2 linked regions of the Thermotoga maritima MSB8 genome follow. The main gene of each other region encodes a partner of the protein of the gene in region 2 in a complex. Links are inferred from orthologs where the notes say so. Each region holds a gene or a part of one and is shown on either strand. Other genes may lie near its edges.

Region 1 (7,927 bases), 960 kb from region 2 along the record:
GTGGATTTTCACCTTTCAGAGCGAGATCTCCGATCTCGGTGTAGTGGACTCCAAGGGACTCTCCCGCTGCCTCTTCGAGGAAAGATCCCGTCCCGGCTGAACAGGCTTCGTTCATCGCGTAATCCGCCGGAACCCCGTTCACCAGATAAGTGTACTTGGCATCTTGACCTCCTATCTCGAAAATCGTGTCCACCTCCGGATCGAAATGAGCAGCCGCCTTTGCATGTGCCATTATCTCGTTGTACACGGCGTCGGTCTGAGAATACAGCCCAACGATCTTCCTCCCTGAGCCCGTCACACCGAGTCCGATTATCTTCACTTTCGTCCCGTTGAGCTGCTCCAATATAGAAGAGTAACACTGTCGTGCCGCTCTTATGGGATCTCCCAGAGTTCGAAGGTACACTCCCGCCAGGATGGCTTCATCATCGTATCTCATCAGCACCGCTTTCGTTGTGGTGGATCCAACGTCTATTCCCAGCACACACACATCTCCATCTCTTGCCTGCTGGAACGGCATTTCCTTGAACTCGACCATGTGCAGGTACTTTTTGAGAGGCTCGTGAGTGGGAAAACTGGTAATTTCTTCTTTTTTGATCGTGAAGGTCTTTTTTGATACCACTCCGTTCAGCTTTCCCCACAGGTAAGCCCCATAGGCTTCGAAGAACAGCGCTTCTTCCGGAACGATCACTTCCAGAACTCTTTCCAGGTGCTTCAACATGAGCCTGTTTCTCGTCGTTCCACCAACAAGGAGGACTTTCTTCACTCCTGCCTTGTGAGCCAGTTCCACTATCTTGTCGGCCATCACCTTTCCAAGGCCGTTCAGAACGAGTTCTTTTGGAACTCCTTTGTTCAGCGCGTGGGTGCAATCGCTTTTGCAGAAAACGGTACACCTCGAGGAGAGTTCATAGTACTCTTCCGTCTCGACACTGTTCGCCTCCTCAAGAGATATTCCCATCCTCTGAAGCTGCTGAAGGAAGAATTCCCCCGTTCCCGAGGCGCACTTGCTACCCGTGTATATGCCGGTTATGATTCCCTTATCGTTCACTCTGTAGAGAATGGTGTTCTCCCCGCCGGCACTGACAACGGCTTCGACCTTTCCGTATTTTTTTATGAGATGCCTGTAAGCGATTTCCGTTGCCTCTGCTTCAGATATCTGAGGCAGATCTATTATTTTTCTTGTCTTTCGACCTGTGATGACCACTGGTCCTTCATCGAGAAAGGTGGGGATCATCATGGAAAGAAGGGCGAGGGGATCTCCGTTGTGAGGAAGATTTCCTTTCTCCTTTTCACTGTAGAATGAAACACTCGAGGAACCGATGCACACGCCGGTCATTTCACATCACCTCTTTGTTGAATATTTTAACACCTACCGTTCGCAGTCTCAACTCACCTCTTGAAATCCTCTCCAGTCTGTGATATCATTTGTACCGGCGACCCGGTAGCTCAGCAGGCAGAGCACCTGACTTTTAATCAGGGGGTCGTGGGTTCGAATCCCACCCGGGTCACCAGCGGTGCGAGAGTGGCGGAACTGGCAGACGCGCTGGACTTAGAATCCAGTGGGCTGAAGCCCGTGTGGGTTCAAGTCCCACCTCTCGCACCAAGATAGAGCAGGCGGGTGTAGCTCAGTGGTAGAGCACCAGCTTGCCAAGCTGGGGGTCGCGGGTTCGAATCCCGTCGCCCGCTCCAGACAAAAAAGAAGGGGAAATTTCCCCTTCTTCTTTTTCTTTATGTCGTGGAGGTAGAAGAGCCTTGAACACTCTGTCGGTGTTGTTATCCCTCTTCACAGTCATTGTTGTGCAGAGAGTTTTTAAAAAACTTTCCATTTCTCTGCTCTCCGGTGTCATCGTGATGATTCTCTCTCTCAAGGTGAGGAACATTCTGGAAATCTTTTTCTGGACAGTCTCTTCAGATTCCTTCTGGTCACTCATAGTGACGGTTTTTCTGATATACCTTCTTTCAGGGATGATGGAAAAATCGGGTGATTACAGCCGCTTTTCCGAGGAAATGCGAACTATCTTTTCGAAGAACGTGGATTCGTTCGTCCCCGCTCTCATAGGTCTCATGCCGATGCCCGGCGGAGCTCTCTTCACAGCTCCCATAGTGAAGAACTCACTTCCCGAAGAGAACTCGTTGAAACTCGCCGTCAAGAACTACTGGTTCAGACACACGATAGAATTCTTCTGGCCCATATATCCCGCTGTGGTGCTCGTCTCTGAACTCTCCGGAATTCATCCGGGAAAGGTTTCTCTGACTCTCTTTCCTGTGTTCGCCATAGCCTTTTTTCTGGGATGGTTTTTTTTCAATGGGAAGCAACTTCCTTGTCTCTCTAAACCTAGATCGTTTTTCAATCTTTTTCCACTGATACCTGTTCTGGGAACGGGTGTTCTCATACTCCTTTTCAAAGTTTCAGGATGGTTCGCACTTCTTTTGAGCACATCGGGTTATGCGGTATTCAGGAGAAGATACCTTCTAAAGACTCTGAAGCAGGTTTTCAATAAGTGGGATGTTTTTCTCGTCCTCTTTTTTGTTTACATCTACAAAGTCGTAGTTGAACACTCCGGCGTGGGTGAAGGCATCGCGGCTGAATTTGTCAGATGGAACCTTTCTCCCTGGATCCTTCTCATATTTTTACCTCTCGTGTCGGGAATCTCCACGGGTATCACACAGGCAGCCGTTGGTATTTCTCTTCCCGTTTTGATGGAGGTGTTCAGCAGCAAGTACGCCGTGTACACCTACATGTTCGCTGTGGGTGGTGTCATACTGTCTCCGGTTCATCTGTGTGTAGTGCTGTCTGCGAAATTCTTCGAGGTAGAGGTGTTCGACATTCTAAAGAAGGTGTTCCTCCCACTGGTGCTGACTCTGATCCTCGGCGCCCTCGTTTTGGGGGTGATCCTGTGAACGAAATCGTGGTGAAAGGAGCAAGAGTTCACAATCTGAAAAACATAACCGTGAGGATTCCAAAGAATAGGCTTGTTGTCATAACGGGAGTTTCGGGATCGGGAAAGTCTTCACTCGCCATGGACACGATATACGCCGAAGGACAGAGAAGATATCTGGAGTCACTTTCTACGTATGCGAGACAGTTCCTCGGCAACCTGAAAAAACCTGATGTTGACGAAATAGAAGGGCTTTCCCCCGCCATAGCCATAGATCAGAAAACCGTCTCTCACAATCCCAGATCAACCGTTGGAACGGTGACGGAAATTTACGATTACCTGAGGGTGCTCTACGCGAGGATAGGAAAAGCCCACTGCCCTGAGTGCGGAAGGCCTCTCGAGAAAAAGAGCATCGATGAGATCCTTCAGGATTTGTTCAATTCTTTCAAAGAAGGGAGTCGAATCTACATACTCGCACCAGTTGCGACGGAGAAGAAAGGAACATTCAAAAAAGAGATCGAAGAGTTCATTTCCAAAGGATTCGCGAGAATAGAAATAGACGGCGAGATTTACAGACTCGAGGAAGTGCCGGAACTCGACAAGAACAAACGACACACTGTGAAGCTGGTGGTCGATAGGTTGATCCTTGAAACCAGAAACGAACACAGGATACTGGACAGTCTCGAGCTAGCAATGAGGGAAGGAAAAGGATTCGTCGAGATCAGAAACGTCGACACCGGAGAAAGCAAGATCTTCAGCGAAAACCTCATGTGCCCGGTGTGTGGTATTGGGTTTCCAGAGATCACACCAAAGCTGTTTTCTTTCAACAGTCCGTATGGTGCGTGTCCGAACTGTCACGGCCTTGGCTTCACATTTGAGGTGGATCCATCCCTCGTGATAGACGAAGAGAAGAGCGTTCTCGAGGGTGCGATCATTCCGTACAGATGGGACAGAAGGCTCTCGAGATGGGTCGCAAGGGAGATAGAAAAGCGAGGCGTTTCCCCTCACCTTCCCTTCAAAGATCTGCCTGAAGATGTGAAAGAGTTCATCTTGTACGGAGATGATCGTTTCGAAGGAGTGGTTCCAAAAGTTCAGAGGTGGCACAGAGAAACGGAATCTCCTGAAATGAAGGAGTGGCTGGAAAAGAACTTCATCGTACAGAGAACCTGTTCCGTCTGCGGTGGGAGAAGATTGAACAGGGAAGCCCTCTCTGTGAAGATAAACGGTTTGAACATACACGAGTTCACCGAGCTTTCTATCTCAGAAGAACTCGAATTTTTGAAGAATCTGAATCTCACCGAAAGAGAGCGGGAAATCGTGGGAGAACTCCTGAAGGAAATAGAAAAAAGGCTCGAATTCCTCGTGGACGTTGGACTAGAATATCTCACTCTCTCCAGATCCGCCACCACACTCTCTGGAGGAGAATCTCAGAGAATAAGGCTCGCAACGCAGATAGGTTCGGGTCTCACAGGAGTCATCTACGTGCTGGATGAACCGACTATTGGACTCCACCCGAGGGACACAGAGCGACTGATAAAGACCCTCAAAAAGCTCAGGGATCTTGGAAACACGGTGATAGTGGTGGAACATGACGAAGAAGTGATCAGGAACGCTGACCACATTATAGACATCGGACCAGGTGGAGGAACGAACGGCGGTCGGGTCGTCTTCCAGGGCACTGTGGATGAACTTTTGAAAAATCCAGACAGCTCTCTGACGGGTGAATACCTCTCGGGGAAAAGAAAGATCACAGTAAACAAAACGAGGCGGCTTCCTTACGCGTCTTTGAAGATCAAAGGCGTTCGTCACAACAATCTGAAAAACATAGACGTTGAGATTCCCCTCGGTGTCTTCGTCTGTGTCACGGGAGTGTCGGGATCCGGAAAATCCTCCCTCGTCATGGAAACGCTCTACCCGGCGCTGATGAACCTCCTTCACAAAACCAAACTTCCCGCTGGAGAATTCGACTCAATTGAGGGACACGAGAACATCGACAAGATGATTGCAATTGACCAATCTCCCATTGGAAGAACACCGAGGAGCAACCCAGCCACCTACACCAAGGTGTTCGACGAAATAAGAAGCCTCTTTGCCATGACCCCCGCTGCTAAGGCACGTGGTTACAACAAGAGCAGGTTCAGCTTCAATCTGAAGGGAGGAAGGTGCGAAGCCTGTCAGGGTCAGGGTTACGTGAAGATAGAGATGCTCTTCCTTCCCGATGTGTACGTGGAGTGCGATGTTTGTAAGGGAAAGAGATACAACAGAGAAACACTCGAGATAACCTACAAAGGAAAGAACATTTCTGATATACTCGATATGACGGTGGATGAAGCGCTGGAGTTCTTCAAGAACATACCCTCTATAAAGAGAACGCTTCAGGTCTTGCACGATGTGGGCTTGGGATACGTGAAACTCGGGCAACCGGCCACCACCCTCTCCGGGGGTGAGGCGCAGAGAATAAAGCTTGCGTCTGAATTGAGAAAAAGGGACACAGGGAGAACCCTCTACATACTCGACGAGCCAACTGTTGGACTTCACTTTGAAGACGTGAGGAAACTCGTGGAAGTGCTCCACAGGCTGGTAGATAGAGGAAACACCGTAATCGTGATAGAACACAATCTCGATGTCATAAAGAACGCGGATCACATCATAGATCTCGGTCCTGAAGGTGGAAAAGAAGGTGGTTACATAGTTGCAACGGGAACACCAGAGGAAATAGCAAAGAATCCTCACTCTTACACCGGAAGATTCTTGAAGAACGTGTTATAATGCCCAGGGAGGTGTAGTGATGAAGACGTTTTTCCTAATCGTTCACACCATCATAAGCGTGGCTCTCATCTACATGGTCCAGGTGCAGATGTCGAAATTCTCAGAGCTCGGTGGTGCTTCGGAAGTGGAGGACTTCACACCGTTTTTGGAAGAAGAAAAGGCCTCGACACCGGTGGAAAGATCACTCTTGTCCTGTCTGTACTCTTTTTCGTTTCCTGCGTAGTAACAGCTTTCGTTCTAACGAGGTGATGGGATGACGCCGGAGGAACAGGTGAAAATTCTCAAAAGAAACGTTGTTGACCTCATAAGTGAAGAAGAACTCCTCGACAGAATAAAAAGAAAAGGAAAACTCCGCGTGAAACTCGGTGTGGATCCCTCAAGGCCCGATTTGCATCTGGGTCACGCGGTCGTTCTGAGGAAGTTGAGAGAATTTCAGGATCTCGGTCACACGGTCGTTCTGATCATAGGAGACTTCACCGCACGTATTGGTGATCCCTCCGGAAGAAACGAAACACGCCCCATGCTGACCAAAGAAGAGGTTCTGGAGAACGCAAAGACCTATCAGGAGCAGGCCTTCAAAATACTGGATCCCAAAAGAACGGAACTTCGCTTCAACGGTGAGTGGCTCGACAGGATGACCTTCGCAGATGTGATCATTCTGGCTTCGAAGTACACGGTTGCGAGGATGCTCGAGAGAGACGATTTCGCAAAGAGATTCAAAGAAGGCATTCCCATTGCCATATCAGAGTTTCTGTATCCGCTCGCACAGGCCTACGATTCCGTTGCCATCCAGTCAGATGTGGAACTCGGCGGAACGGATCAGCTTTTCAACCTCCTTGTGGGAAGGAAGATACAGGAAGAATACGGTCAAGAGCCCCAGATCGTCATGACGATGCCGATCATCGAGGGAACAGACGGAAAATTGAAGATGAGCAAAAGCTACGGAAACTACATCGCTTTCAACGATCCGCCCGAGGAGATGTACGGCAAACTCATGTCCATACCTGATGAACTCATCATAAAATACATGCGCCTTCTCACGGACATCCCAGAAGAACGGATCGAAGAGTACGAAAGAAAGATGAAGGAAAAAACGATCAATCCACGAGACGTGAAGATGGTTCTCGCGTACGAGATAACGCGCTTCTTCCATGGTGAAGAAAACGCAAAGAAGGCCCAGGAACACTTCGTGAAAGTCTTTCAAAAGAAAGAAATTCCTGACGAGATGCCGGTCGTTGAGATTTCTCAGGAGAAGAACATCGTGGATCTCCTCGTGGAGATAGGAGCTGCATCCAGCAAAAGTGAGGCTAAAAGACTCGTTTCTCAAGGTGGAGTGTACATCGACGGAGAGAGGATAGAGGACATAAAATTCACTGTAGAACCTGATGGAGAGCGAGTTTTGAGAGTTGGAAAGAGGAAGTTCTACAGAATATCAGGTGGAGAGACAAAAAAACTTTAGAAAACTCTTGAATTTCCTTTGGACGGGATGGTATAATCACCACAGGATTTAACTGTGATCAATGAGAAGGGAGGTTTGTCCCATGAAGAGAGTTCTTCTTACCGTTGCAATGCTGTCCGTTTTCTTCTCAGCGATGTTCGCGTTCTTCCCTGATGTTCCAAAAGATCACTGGGCTTACGAGTACGTCTGGAAGCTGTGGCAGAGGGGTATCTTCATAGGTTATCCGGACGGCGAGTTCAAAGGGGACAGGTACATCACCAGATACGAAGCAGCGACTGCGGTGAGCAGGCTCCTCGATTTCATCGAACAGAAGATGCTTGCGGGTGCTTCAGGTGATCTGGCACAGGTCGTTGGAAACCTCTCCGACAAGTACATGGCCCTCGAGGAGAAGGTTAACGGTCTCACCGGCATACTGGACACTCTTGCATCTCAGATAGGTACCACTCAGGCCAATCTCACAGAAACCGAAAGAGAACTGCTCGAGAAGATCGATGCTGTGAAAGAAGAGATCGAGATGGAGTTCGACAAAGAGATCTCGCTCAACAGAGAAGTTGTGAACAACATCGGGCTCAAACTTGGAAATCTCTCCAGAGACTACGAAAGATACAAGGAGAATGTGGACGCAAAGATCTCCGAAGTGAACGAAAAACTCGCAGCCCTTGAAAAGGACCTTGGAAACAAGATCGCCGATCTCGAAGGAATAGTCAACCTTCACGAGAAAGACATCATAAACATCTACAACAAGATCAGTTCCGTTAACGAAGAACTCAACAACAAAATCGCCGCGACAGAAGAGAAACTCTCCAGGAAAGATGAAGAAATC
Region 2 (4,558 bases):
CAGGACAAAGAATCTGATTCTTTCAACATGAAAACGTTAAAAACACTCCAGGGTTTTAAAGATGGAATAGAATATTTTCTCACACCCACGGATGTGTCAATTTTTGGTGAGAGTATATACATCGTTGATCCGGTCAACAACCGTCTTATCGAAAGCGATGGTTTCAATTTCACCGTTAGAAACTTATCTTTCCAACCGGAGCAGGTGTTCACCGATAGGGACGGAAACGTCTTCTTGATCTCAAGAGACGGAAGGGTTTTCAAGAATGAAAAGGAAATAGGGAAGTTTCTCAATCCGATAGGAGCAGGTGTTTTGAATTCTGGAGAGTTTACCCTGGCAGATGTGGATAAAATCGTTTTGATCTCAGAAAACGGTTTGAAGAGAGAAATACCAATCGATGGGAAACCCCTGATCGTCGATGCGGAGGTGTACTGCAGGCAGGTTGTCGTTCTTGACACCTGGAGCAATTCTCTCATCGTGATCAACGTGGATACAGAATCACAGAAAAACATCCCTCTCCCCGTTCCAACACGTTCCTTTGAAATCTTTTACGATGGTTCTTATCTTCTCCTGGATCAGTCTGGAAATCTCTTCCATTTCGATGGAAAAAAACTTCAAACAATAGGGCAGGTTCCCCAGTACGTGAACATAGAGTACGAATATCCATACCTGTTTGGAATGAACTGGGACAAGAACTCGATTGAGATCTCCCTTCTCAAGTCCTCGGAACCTATCTTTGTTCACATCGATTCTTTTGAATTGACTGTCGACAAAATGTTCCTGTACGTGAGGGTGGAGAATGCCTTTGGACGTGATATCGATCTGGTTCAGCTCTTCTCAGATCTTTTCGAAGCGCGCGGAAGAGTACCCTTCGAAGTTTCACACGAGCTGAGAGAATACACAGTATACATAAGCGATGAGGAGTTTCTCTCTAAGAAAGTCTACCAGATAAACGATCGAAAGGGATACTGCGTTGTAGTGCCCCCGGATATTACCTTCTCAAACGAACAGCTCGCCGTTTTGAAACTCAAAAACGTCAAGCTCTACACCTCTCCTGAAGCGAGCGCAGCTCTGAAAGATTTTTGCTACAGATCGGGAGGAGGCATCGGTGAACCCCACTTCCTAAAACATAACCTCTGGGTCTTCAGCTTTTCTTATGTGAAGCCTATAACCGAAGAGATCATTCCTATTTCCGTTTCTTTCAAAACACCCGACATGAACTATTCAGACACCATATACGTCACAAAGAAGGTGATAGAACTTGGTCTCCAGTGAATTTGAAGAAGCATACCGTGAACTTGAAGAAGGAAAGCTGGAGAGTGCCTTGGAAAAATTTTTGAAAATAGCCGAAAAAGAACAATCAGTAGAAGTCTGGGTCAACATAGGGAACATCTACAGAAGAATGAACCTTCTGGCAAAGGCTATTGAGAGCTACAAAAGAGCACTGGAAATAGATCAAAAAAATCCGGTTGTTCTTTTCAATCTGGGAAGCGCATACTATCAGATGGGGAAATTTTTCGAGGCTCTGAAACTGCTGGAAAAGGCCGAGGAACAGGGATTGACAGATCCCAGAGTGAAGATAGTGAAAGCCCTGTGTAAGATAAAGCTCAACCTTCCAGACCCCATGGAAGGACTCGATGAAGACCAGAAGAGGATTGTAAAAGACCTGATGAAAAATGGTTGAGATTCTTCTGCTGCCGAACGAAAGGTTTTCGAATATAGAAGGATACATTTTCTATCCTTCGAGAGATGTTTTGCCTCTCGAAGATGTTGTTTTGTCACCCGAGATAAAAGGAAAAAGAATAGAAATCCTGTGGAGGCTTCTAAACGGGGAGAACCTCAAGATAGCCACTACCCTGAAAGCGCTCACCGAAAAGGTGTTCTCACCCGATTTTCTGAGAGAAAACTCCCTGATGATAGCACGATCCACAAAACTCACGCTGTCCCCAGAAAAACTCGTCGAAATGGGATATGAACTTGTTTTCACTGTTCAGAACGTGGGAGAATTTGCCATTCGCGGAGATATAATCGACATTTACTCTCCAGGGAACGACTTTCCCGTGAGGATAGAACTGTTTGGAGACGAAATTGAAGAAATTCGTTTCTTCAAGGTAGACACCCAGCGTTCATTCCAAGGTGTTGATAAGACTCTGATACTTCCTTTTGTTGATTTCTACGGTGAAAGCACCTTGCTTGATTTCTTAAAGACAGATGCTCGCTTCATCTGTGAAGATCTTCAAAAGGTTCTGGATGAGTACAGAAAGTTCAGAAAAGAAATGAGGGACCTTTTGAAGGAACGCTACAACGACTTCTTCGATGAAAGAGTAGTCGAAGTGATACTCAAAAACGTTGAGAAGGGTTCTGCACCGCTATCAACACGTGTTGAGAAAAAAGAATCGCTGCCCATTCTGGATGTCGATGAGATCGAAGAGGGTGGGCTCGTAGTTCACAGAGAGCACGGAATAGCCATTTTCGAGGGGATTGTTCGTCTCAAGGGAGTTCTCGGAGAGAGGGATTATTTGAAGTTGAAATATGAAGACGCAATTTTGTACGTTCCCATCGAGAAGATCGACAGAGTTCATAAATATATAGGTGATCCTTCGCAGGTTAAACTCGACCGGATGAACCGCGGAAAATGGAAACAAACACTGAAGAAAGTGAGAGAAGACATCGAGAAAAAGATCAAAGAACTCGTTGAACTTTACATGAAAAGACAGGAGGCCCAGGGTCTTTCTCTTCCAGGTGACCCAGAACTGGAAGAAAAATTCGCGGAATCTTTTCCATACATTGAAACTCCTGATCAGCAGCAGAGTATAGAAGAAGTACTAAGCGATCTTGCCTCTGAAAAACCAATGGACAGGCTCCTGTGTGGAGACGCGGGTGTTGGAAAAACAGAAGTAGCTCTGCGAGCTGCGTTTCGTGCAGTCGCATCTGGTAAGCAGGTAGCGGTGCTCGTCCCAACCACCGTTCTGGCAAGACAACACTACGAGAACTTCAAAGAGAGAATGGAACCGTTCGGTGTAAAAGTGGAACTCCTGGACAGTTCAAGAACAGCGAGAGAAAAGAAGGAGATCATCGAAAAGCTGAAGAAGGGAGAAATAGACATCATCATAGGTACACACTCTCTGCTGAACGAACGGATCGAATTCTCCGATCTTGGTCTTGTCATCATCGACGAAGAACAAAAGTTTGGAGTTGAGCAAAAAGAAAGATTCAAGAAACTGAGACTCTCGGTGAACGTGCTAACCCTGAGTGCTACACCTATTCCACGCACCCTCCACATGGCCCTCTCTGGAATGAAAGATTTTTCTGTGATAAATTCTCCTCCCCCTGGAAGAAAACCAGTATACGTTTATGTCGCAGAGTACAGCGATGATCTCGTCAAGGGAGCGGTGATCAGGGAGATAAACAGGGGAGGTCAGGTGATCTACGTTCACAACCGCGTGGAAGAACTACCGGAGGTTTTCGAAAAACTGAAAAGGATGTTTCCGGAGTTGGAAATAGCGGTTGCCCACGGAAAGATGTCCAGAAAAACCATGGAGAGAATTGTCCACGAGTTCTACCGCGGGAACATCGATGTTCTTCTGTGTACCACAATTATCGAGAATGGTGTTGATATACCGAATGCAAACACACTCATAGTGGATGACGCACAGAGATACGGCCTTTCACAGCTCTATCAGCTCAGAGGAAGGGTGGGTAGAAGCGACCGAAGGGCCTTTGCGTACTTCCTGTACCCGAAGGGTACTCCAAGAAGCGCTCTTGAAAGACTGAAGGTGCTTAAATCCTACACAGGCTTTGGAAGCGGTCTTCAAATAGCACTGAAAGATATGGAACTGAGAGGTGTGGGAGATGTCCTCGGTTTGGAACAACATGGAAACGTTGTGTCCGTCGGTTTGAAACTGTACAACGAAATCTTGAAAGAGACCATCACGAGATTCAAAGAAAGACGAATCGAAAAGAAACACTCTGTGAACGTTGAAATAGAAAATCCTCCGGGCAGATTTTTCATACCGGAAGATTACGTGCAAAATCCTGTGGAGAGGTTGAGACTTTACAGAAGACTCGCCTCCTCTCTTGATGAGGAAGATCTCGAGGAAATACTGGAGGAGATGAAGGATAGATTCGGAGAACCACCCGAAGAAGTGAAATTACTCGTTGATTACTTCAGATTGAGAGTCAGGGCCTCGAAGCTGGGAATAAAGAAGATCAGGTTCGATCACTCGATGGTGGAAATCTTTCCAAGCAGGAACTCGCCGTTTTTGAATCACCCGAGATACGATCGACGGTCAGGGAGTGTTGTTCTCTACACCAGGAAGGATCCGGTGGAGTTTCTCATGGATATGTTGAAAAAATGAAAGGGTGAGCGATGCTCACCCTTCGTTTTCATCCATCAGAGAGAGCAGTGATTTCAGGTACTTGCTCCTCGATGGATGTCTCAACTTCCGCAGTGCTTTGACCTCTATCTGCCTGATCCTTTCTCTTGTGACATTGAAATACTGGCCAACTTCTTCAAGCGTTTTTGGTTTTCCATCGAGCAAGCCGTACCTCATTCTCA

The links.
Region 1: the proteins of mfd (region 2) and uvrA are in contact, whole or in part, in a crystal structure (PDB 4DFC), measured with the Escherichia coli proteins. The link is inferred for Thermotoga maritima MSB8 from one-to-one orthologs.

The regions. Positions count from the first base shown.
Region 1 is NC_000853.1:504,564-512,490, reverse strand. What follows is about bases 2,495-5,845. They hold uvrA (excinuclease ABC subunit UvrA), read left to right. Parts: upstream 2,495-2,894; coding sequence 2,895-5,645; downstream 5,646-5,845. Other genes in these bases: TM_RS02465 (TIGR00529 family membrane protein), read left to right, coding at 2,495-2,898. In the rest of the region: TM_RS02485 (acyl-CoA dehydratase activase), read right to left, coding at 1-1,333; more of TM_RS02465, read left to right, coding at 1,750-2,494; tyrS (tyrosine--tRNA ligase), read left to right, coding at 5,899-7,104; TM_RS02445 (outer membrane anchor protein OmpA1), read left to right, coding at 7,187-7,927. UniProt on the Escherichia coli protein: The UvrABC repair system catalyzes the recognition and processing of DNA lesions. UvrA is an ATPase and a DNA-binding protein. A damage recognition complex composed of 2 UvrA and 2 UvrB subunits scans DNA for abnormalities.
Region 2 is NC_000853.1:1,463,576-1,468,133, forward strand. The notes cover bases 1,277-4,558. They hold mfd (transcription-repair coupling factor), read left to right. Parts: upstream 1,277-1,676; coding sequence 1,677-4,358; downstream 4,359-4,558. Other genes in these bases: TM_RS07345 (tetratricopeptide repeat protein), read left to right, coding at 1,277-1,684; rpoD (RNA polymerase sigma factor RpoD), read right to left, coding at 4,374-4,558. In the rest of the region: TM_RS07340 (hypothetical protein), read left to right, coding at 1-1,275; more of TM_RS07345, read left to right, coding at 1,262-1,276. UniProt on the Escherichia coli protein: Couples transcription and DNA repair by recognizing RNA polymerase (RNAP) stalled at DNA lesions. Mediates ATP-dependent release of RNAP and its truncated transcript from the DNA, and recruitment of nucleotide excision repair machinery to the damaged site.